4 regions of the Pseudomonas sp. 9Ag genome follow, and region 4 is predicted to be linked to each of the others. Evidence: predicted binding sites of a transcription regulator. Region 4 holds the regulator's gene; each other region holds the start of a gene.
What was found. The regulator FliA, encoded in region 4, starts transcription of late flagellar genes. The targets are predictions, from matches to a motif close to CTAAAGTTTNNNNNNNNNNNGCCGNTAA.

Region 1: the regulator FliA is predicted to act here: its motif matches at 1,315-1,342, upstream of ALTERO38_RS18140 (methyl-accepting chemotaxis protein).
Region 2: the regulator FliA is predicted to act here: its motif matches at 1,336-1,363, upstream of ALTERO38_RS01065 (methyl-accepting chemotaxis protein).
Region 3: the regulator FliA is predicted to act here: its motif matches at 940-967, upstream of ALTERO38_RS06505 (methyl-accepting chemotaxis protein).

Annotation. Positions count from the first base shown of each region.
Region 1 covers NZ_LR733836.1:3,976,906-3,979,107, forward strand. The annotation lists gene ALTERO38_RS18140 (methyl-accepting chemotaxis protein) at 1-1,168, opposite strand, end outside; gene ALTERO38_RS18145 (3-hydroxyacyl-CoA dehydrogenase) at 1,379-2,202, opposite strand, start outside.
Region 2 covers NZ_LR733836.1:240,818-243,019, forward strand. The annotation lists gene ALTERO38_RS01065 (methyl-accepting chemotaxis protein) at 1-1,234, opposite strand, end outside; gene ALTERO38_RS01070 (malate synthase G) at 1,435-2,202, opposite strand, start outside.
Region 3 covers NZ_LR733836.1:1,463,110-1,465,311, forward strand. The annotation lists gene galU (UTP--glucose-1-phosphate uridylyltransferase GalU) at 1-432, opposite strand, end outside; gene ALTERO38_RS06505 (methyl-accepting chemotaxis protein) at 1,073-2,202, shown strand, end outside.
Region 4 covers NZ_LR733836.1:2,226,704-2,228,905, forward strand. The annotation lists gene ALTERO38_RS09875 (protein phosphatase CheZ) at 1-339, opposite strand, end outside; gene ALTERO38_RS09880 (chemotaxis response regulator CheY) at 363-737, opposite strand; gene fliA (RNA polymerase sigma factor FliA) at 854-1,579, opposite strand; gene fleN (flagellar synthesis regulator FleN) at 1,594-2,202, opposite strand, start outside.

The DNA of each region.
Region 1 (2,202 bases), 1.8 Mb from region 4:
GGTCGAACAGATCTTCGAGAGTCAAGCGCCCGGCTTGCAGGTCCGCCTCGAAACGCGCACCGATGGCCGCCGCGCCTTCGCGCGCCAGGTCGAAAACGTCCTGATGGTAGGCATCCAGCTGGACCTCGGCGAGCTGTTCGCTGACCGTTTCCGCCTGCTCGACCAGCTTCTCTGCCGCCTGTTCGAGCTGGCGCGTCTGGGTCTCGCTCTCCAGTGCGTCGCCACGCAACTGCTCTAGCGCGACGAACAACTGCGCCAGTCGCTCATGATTGCTTGCCGTGCCGGCCGCAATCTCCGCCACCTGGGTTTCGACATTGCCAGCCAGATCAGCAATTCCGCTCAGCTGCGTACCCGTCCCTGCGATCTGAGCGGCGGCCTCGTCCAGTTCACTGGCCTGCTTCTGAATATGGCTGACCACCGCGCCACTTTGCTCGCGGATATCGCTGACCATCCGACCGACCTCTTCGGTGGCGCTACTGGTGCGTCCGGCCAGGTTGCGCACCTCATCAGCGACCACGGCAAAGCCACGCCCGGCTTCACCGGCGCGCGCGGCTTCGATCGCGGCATTGAGCGCAAGCAGATTGGTCTGGCTGGCGATGGATTGAATCACCTCGGTGATCTGACGGATCTCTTCGGTACGGGCCGAGAGCCCATCAAGCAGTTCGCGGCTGGCCTCGGTCTGTGCGCTGAGCTGCTGCATGCGTTCGATAGCATGTTGGAGCTCAACGCGGCCGGTATCACTGCTGCGCCGCACGGCCTCGGCCGCCTCCAAAGCCTGCCGCGCTCGGACAGCGCTGTCCTGCTCCGTCGCGGTCATCGCCTCGGCGCCATTGGCAATCTCGCTGACCGCGACCAGCTGCGACTGTAGCCGTGCCGCCAGTTGTTCAGCACTGAACGACACCTGAGCGGCCGACAGCGCGTTATGGCAGGTATGCCGGGAGAGGCTCTTGCTCAGCGCAGCGGAGCTCAGCTCGCTGGCGTCTTCAGCAACCGGGGCTTTCGCCGCTGTGCGCCACGGCCCCAGCCAGGGCCAAAGGGCCAGTAGCAGAACGGAAATCGCCGTCAGATAGAACGGCAGCTCCATCCAGCCATGAAACAGCAGCAATCCCAACAACGCCGTCGCGTGCAACAGACAGGCCTTGGGGTGTAGGCGGAAGGTTGGGCGCATCGGTGGCCTCTTGTTTTCATCCGGTAAAAAGGCGTTGTACCACCTCTGCCAACAAAGAACATTGTCCCTTGGTGGCACATGGCCTTGCCGAGCACGGTACGATTGCTCAAAACGCTGCAATCGTCCGGCGCGGCAGACTTACCGGTTTAGCGGCTGGATGCAGCCAACCTTAAGCGGCGCTTAGTCTGAACTTGCGCTCAGGCGTTCGCCTTAGCGCGCCTGATCCGGCGCCGTCAACGACAGACCGAGCTGCACCCGGCGCCGCAACCAAGGGCTTGGGCGATAGCGCGGTTCCTGCCCGTAGCAGCGCTGCATGCCCTCGAGAATGGTCAGGATGCGGGCCGGGTTGTAGTGCGCAGCAAACCCCAGCGGACCCTTTGGATAGCCGAGGGCCACCGTTACAGCGCGGTCGAGTGTTTCCGGAGAGGCAATGCCCTTCTGGGCGATCTCGCACCCCAGATTGACGATACTGGCCACGATGCGCTGACTGACGAAGCCCGGCGAGTCGTTGATGACTTCTACGGGCACACCGTCGGCCCCTAACGCCTGACGTGCCTGCGCCTCCAGCCCCGGATCGAGCGCGGGCTGACGCATCAGCACGCGGCGTTTGTCGAGATCGCTGAACGGGTCCAGGGCAATGGTGCGCACCGCGGGCAGCGCCAGCCGCTCGATGCAATGGCTGGCATCCTCACCCAGCGGCGTGATCAGGCAGATCGCCTGGCCCGAAGGCTCGGCACCCTCCTCCAATACCGCGCCGGCCTGCTGCAGGACTGAGCCAACCTGGCTGCGCAGCTCGGGCTCGATACTGTCGAGCCAGAACGGTCGATCAATGATCACCGGCTCGTAGCGGGGCTCCGGCGTGCGGATCTGCTGCCCTTCTTCGTAGCGATAGAAGCCCTGGCCGGTCTTGCGTCCGAGCAACCCGGCCGCCACCCGCTGAGCAGCGAGATAGGACGGGGTGTAGCGCGGGTCGTAGTAGAACTGGTCATGCACCGACTCCATCACCGCATGGGATATATCCAGCCCGGTCAGAT
Region 2 (2,202 bases), 2.0 Mb from region 4:
CTTCGTCAGCCACCACGGCGAAGCCGCGGCCCTGTTCGCCGGCGCGGGCGGCTTCGATGGCGGCGTTCAATGCGAGCAGGTTGGTCTGTTCCGCAATACTGCGGATCACGGTGAGCACCGAGCCGACTTCCTGGGTTTCCTCTTCCAGCTGCTCCATGGCCTTGACTGCGCCCATCACACTGTCGCCCAGGTCACTGATACCGGTCGACAGGCTGCCAACGTGCTCACGCGCGGTGGCGGCCTGGCGCGCGGCCGAGTTGGCTTCGTCCGAGGCCTGCTGCGAGCGCTGCGCGACCTCCTGGATGCTGCCGGTCATGGTGAGGATGTCGCGGGTGATGGAGTCAGTGTGGTGCTGCTGCGACTTGGCGTTCTCTTCCGAACCCTGAGTCAGGTTGTAGAGTTCCTTGGAGACCTGGCCCAGTGGGCTGGCAGCTTCGATGATCTGGCGGATGGTGCGCTGCAGCTTGTCGAGAAAGCCGTTGAACAGCTCGATCATGGCGCCGATCTCATCGTTAGACTCGACATTGACGCGTTGGGTCAGGTCGCCGTCTCCACGTGCGATGGACTGCAGAGAGGCGATCACGCCGCGTACGTTTGACATCACGCTGCGAATCACCAGCCAGGCGCCGAGGCCCACAACCACGATCAGCACCAGGCTCAGGATGATTCCCAGTCGAGTGGTGTTTTTGTTGGTTTCGCGGGTTTCGGCCAAGGTCTGTTGGAAATCCTGGTAGGCGCCGGTGCGGAAGTCAGTGGCCAGTTTCTGCGCTTGGGCAAGGTCACTGGCCATACGATCAAGACTGGGGCGTAGATCATCGAACGAGGCACTGCCGTCGATCAGCTTGGCGGAAGCGTCGAGCGCGTTGTCGGCGTACGCCTTGACCGCCTTGCGCCAGTCGTTGAGCGCCTGAAGCCGTTGCGGCTGGGTGTTCAGAAGCGTGGCGAGCGCCTGCTGCTGCGCATCGATTTCACTGAGCCCTTCGCGCGCTTCGCCGAGAATGCCCGACTCTCCGGCGGCCACGGCATTGTTCAACAGGCCGGGAATACGAGAGAACTGAAAGATCACCGCGTCAGTTTTTTCCAGAGTGGGATAGCTTTGTGTCTCGATGCTGACCAGGCGCGAATCCGTCGCAGACAGCTGCAGCGAGGTATAGCCGACATACAGAATCAGCCCGAGCAGGGCGACGGCGGGGACCAGCGACAGCTTCGCAGTGAGCGAGAAATTCTTGAACATGCATCGACTCCACAGTGGGTGGCGGATACTACGTAATGGCCACTAGAGGCGCATTGCCATCTGTCGGATAAATTGTGACTTATTTTGGCAATCCGGTCACGTTATCGGATGTCGCAGGCGGAACTTGAGCGCCGTTGGGCGGCAAACACCCATAAAAAAACCGCCCCGAAGGGCGGTTCTTTGTGCAGCGGCGTTGCGGGTTACAGGCCGTTCTTGGCCTTGAACTCGCGACGACGACGGTGCAGGACCGGCTCGGTGTAGCCGTTGGGCTGCTTGGTGCCTTCGAGGACCAGCTCCAGGGCAGCCTGGAAGGCCACGCTGTTGTCGAAGTCCGGCGCCATCGGGCGGTATACCGGGTCGCCCTGGTTCTGACGATCGACCACTGGCGCCATGCGCTTGAGGCTTTCGACCACCTGATCCTTGGTTACCACACCGTGACGCATCCAGTTGGCTACGTGCTGGCTGGAGATGCGCAGGGTGGCGCGGTCTTCCATCAGCGCGATGTCGTTGATGTCCGGCACCTTGGAGCAGCCGACGCCCTGTTCGACCCAGCGAACCATATAGCCGAGGATGCCCTGCGAGTTGTTGTCCAGCTCGTTGCGCTTCTCTTCCTCGGTCCAGTTGGTGTCTTGCGCCAGCGGGATGGTGAGGATGTCGTCGATGGACGCTTTCTCACGCTTGGCCAGTTCGACCTGACGCGCCTGCACGTCGACCTTGTGGTAGTGCATGGCGTGCAGGGTGGCGGCGGTTGGCGACGGTACCCAGGCGGTGTTGGCACCAGCCATGGGGTGGCCGAGCTTCTGCTCGAGCATCGCGGCCATCAGGTCAGGCATGGCCCACATGCCCTTGCCGATCTGCGCTTTGCCCTGCAGACCGCACGCCAGGCCCACGTCGACGTTGTTGTTTTCGTAGGCACTGATCCACTTCTCGGACTTCATCGCAGCCTTGCGTACTACCGGGCCGGCTTC
Region 3 (2,202 bases), 760 kb from region 4:
CTGCGCCAGTACCGGATCACCGTGGAGGTTGATACACAGGTCATCGGCCAGGACGACAGCGAAGGGCTCGTCGCCGATCAGTGGACGGCCACTGAGGATCGCATGACCCAAACCCTTCATCTCGACCTGGCGGGTATACGAGAAGCTGCATTCATCGATGAGTTTGCGGATGCCGACCAAGTATTTTTCTTTGTCGGTGTTACGGATCTGATGTTCGAGCTCGTAGCTGATGTCGAAGTGGTCTTCCAGGGAGCGCTTGCCGCGACCGGTAACGATCGAAATTTGGCTCAGCCCAGCAGCCAGTGCCTCTTCAACCCCGTATTGAATCAGGGGCTTGTTCACTACCGGCAACATCTCCTTGGGCATGGCCTTGGTCGCAGGAAGGAAGCGCGTGCCATATCCGGCCGCAGGAAAAAGGCATTTCTTGATCATGTGATTCCTTGAAAAGATGAGTCCAATTGATGCACTGCGCCTGGATCGGTCAGCAGCCATAACCTGCATGTCCCGCCAACGGCGACTGACTAGAGGCTACGACCGCCGAATCGCTTCGGGGTTCGAATACGGCTGGGCTAATTTCTCCGTCCCCATAATCCGGACGGATGGTCATTGACACGGCCTCGGCATAGCGTGAACCGGCTCGCCGAAATTGCCAAGAGGCTTAGGGAAAAAGTTTGCCGTTGCGGCCTTCCAGCGCTCCGAGAGGACAATTGCGTGCTGAATGGACTGGTGCTGCCGACTGTTCGAACGCTCGCCCCGCGATGAGATAAGCGGCATAAGTCGCCCTTTGGCTTCTCGTTATTTCTTGATCTAAATCAACAAACCTTGAGTTTGATTTCCTTTCATCGCGAGCCATGGCTCAACGCTATTGAACAGCGACTACGATGTCGCCGGCTTTGCTGATAGCACTTTGCCTGCAGCCGGGTGGCGTCGAGAAACCTTGTAAAGAGAAGGGATGTCCGGCCGATAAGTCAGGCAGATAGAGCGGCCAAGCCCTGAACCGGACGCCCGCTGTGGTCCGCCGCGTCCTCGTGAAGGTTTCGTTTTCGTGTAGCAGCAGTACCTAAGGAACAGGATGAACAGTACCTCTCCAGCTCGGCAAATGTCCGTTCAAACCAAAATCAACCTGGCCCTGTTGGTGGTGTTCGCCCTGGTCTTGGCAGCCTCCCTGTTCTATTCGGCGGGTTCAGAGAAGCAGCTGATACTGCATGTCGTCGAACAGCAGACCAAGGATACGGCTGACTCCTATTTCGACAGTATCAATACCATGATGCTGACCGGCACCATGGGCCAGCGAGAAGTGCTGCGTAACAAGATTCTTGCCCGGCCGGGAGTGATCGACGCACGCATCATCCGCGGCGAGCCAGTGGCCAAGGTTTTCGGCCCCGGATTCGAGCATCAGGCCCCCAAGGACGAGCTGGACAAACGTGCGCTTGCTGGCGACGCCACCGTGGAAGTGAGCGAGGGCCTGAATGGCCGTGTACTGACGGTGATCAATCCGATCCACGCGCAACAGGATTACCGCGGCACCAATTGCCTGACCTGCCACCAGGTCCCACAGGACACCGTGATGGGCGCGGTCCGTATCAGCTACGACCTGTCCGCACTGGACGGCGAGGTGCATCGCAACATTCTGACTTCAGCCGTGATCCAGGCGCTGTTGCTACTGGCGGGTATGGTCGTCATGGGCTACATCATTCGCCGGGTGATCATCAGCCGTATCAACGACATGCGTCACACCATGGAGGCGATGACAGAGGACGAGGACCTCAGCCGTACTGTGGCTGTCCACGCCCAGGATGAAGTCGGCGCCATGGGCACTGCGTTCAACCGCATGATCTTCAAATTCCGCAGCAGTCTGGAAGCGGTGGCCGCCGTGACCCACCAGCTGGGTGAGGTATCGAATCGAGTGTCGAGCGTTGCAGAAAAGACCCAGACCGCAGTCATGGAGCAGCGTAGTGAAACCGACATGGTCGCCTCGGCCATGAATGAAATGAGCGCGACCGTTCAGGAAGTGGCTCGGCATGCTAACGAGACAGCATCGGCCTCGAGCGGCGCCGATGATGAATCGCGCGTCGGCGTCAACCTCGCAACCGAGGCACTGGACGGCATCGAGGTGTTGATTCAGGACATCGAAAAAGCGGCGCATGTGATCAAACAGGTCGAAACTGACAGTGTCAGCATTGGCATGGTGCTGAACGTCAT
Region 4 (2,202 bases):
CACCAGCGGCGCCGATTCCTCAACCAGGTCCATGGTGCGGTTGGCCGCTTTTTCGGTCATCTCCACCACGTAGGACAATCGGTCCGTGGCGTCGGTGATTGGCGACGGATCACCCCCCGTCGCACAGGTGTCCATTTCGAGCTTGACGATGGCGTTGTGCAGCTCACGCGTGAGCTTGCCGACTTCCTGGTACAGCCCCAGGTTGCGCGCCTGATTGAGCTCGTTAAACATCTGCGTCGCTTCTTCGAAGCGGCCTTGCTGCAGACTTTCAATCAATTGGGGTGCATGAGCCCTCAGAGTCGCTTCGAACTCTGCCAGGCCTTGGTCTGCTTGCGTCATAGTGCCCTCGCGGCGTTACTGCTTCAGCCGTTGACGCGCTCGAAGATCTTTTCGATCTTTTCTTTGAGCACTTGAGCCGTGAATGGCTTGACCACGTATCCGTTAACGCCAGCCTGCGCGGCCTCGATGATCTGATCGCGCTTCGCCTCGGCGGTCACCATCAACACCGGCAGGTGCTTGAGGCGCTCGTCGGCGCGGACCGCGCGCAGCAGGTCGATGCCGCTCATGCCGGGCATGTTCCAGTCGGTGACGAGAAAATCGAAACTTCCGCTCTTCAGCATTGGCAAAGCAGTAGTGCCATCATCCGCTTCGGCGGTATTGGTAAAGCCCAGATCGCGCAAGAGGTTCTTGATGATCCGTCTCATGGTCGAAAAATCGTCGACGATGAGGATTTTCATGTTCTTGTCCAAGTACACCTCCGTAAACCCGAATCCGAGACCTGCTCACGGTCTGTTTGCGGGCCTCATGAATGAAGCTCGTAAGCGGTCTCTAATGCTTTGTTGCAAACCGGTCGTTAACGCGCGCGCCACTCGCCAAGACGAGCCCGCAGACGTGCCGCGCACTGACTGTGCAACTGGCTCACCCGCGATTCACTGACGCCCAGTACCTGACCGATTTCCTTCAAGTTCAACTCTTCGTCGTAATACAGCGAAAGCACCAACTTTTCACGTTCAGGCAGGTTGCCGATGGCTTCAGCCAACGCCTGTTGAAAACGCTCGTCTTCGAGATCGCGGGACGGTTCCGGATGGGTGCTGGCAGCATCCTCCTCGAACTCCCCATGCTCGCCTTCCTGAAGCAGATCATCGAAGCTGAACAGGCGGCTGCCCAAGGTGTCGCCCAGAATGCCGTAGTACTCATCGAGACTCAATTTAAGTTCGGCCGCAACTTCCTGATCTTTAGCGTCGCGTCCTGTTCTGGCCTCAATTGCCCGAATCGCCTCACTGACCATGCGCGAATTCCGGTGTACCGAACGCGGCGCCCAATCACCCTTGCGCACCTCGTCGAGCATCGCACCGCGTATGCGAATACCTGCGTAAGTCTCGAAGCTCGCACCCTTGCCGGCGTCATATTTCTTTGACGCTTCCAGCAAGCCGATCATCCCAGCCTGCATCAGGTCGTCGACCTGCACGCTCGCCGGCAATCGCGCCAGGAGGTGGTAAGCAATGCGTTTGACCAGCGGCGCGTATTGATCGATGAGTTGGTACTGCGAGTCTTTAGCCTGAGCTTTGCTGTAATACATACCGAATCCAGCCGCTATTGTTCGTTAGGCTCTGCGGCGGGCCTTACCAGGCGCTCCACAAAGAACTCCAGATGACCGCGTGGCGTTGCCGGCAACGGCCAGGTGTCAACTTTCTGCGCGATGGCCTTGAACGCCAGCGAACACTTTGCACGGGGGTAGGCTTCATAAACGGCACGCTGCTTCTGCACGGCCTTGCGCACCGACTCGTCGTACGGAATCGCGCCTACATACTGCAGCGCCACGTCCAGGAAGCGCTCAGTCACCTTGGTCAACTTGGCGAACAGATTGCGGCCTTCCTGCGGCGCATGGGCCATGTTGGCCAGTACCCGGAAGCGGCTGATGCCGTAGTCGCGATTGAGCAATTTGATCAGCGCGTAGGCATCGGTGATCGACGTGGGTTCGTCGGTCACCACCAGCAGCACTTCCTGTGCGGCGCGCACAAAGCTCACCACACCATCACCAATGCCGGCGGCGGTATCGATGATCAGCACATCGATGTCATCGCCGATATCGCTGAACGCTTGGATCAGGCCGGAGTGCTGCAGCGTCGATAGCTGCACCATGCTCTGCGTGCCGGATGCGGCCGGCACGATGCGGATGCCGCCCGGCCCCTGGATCAGCAC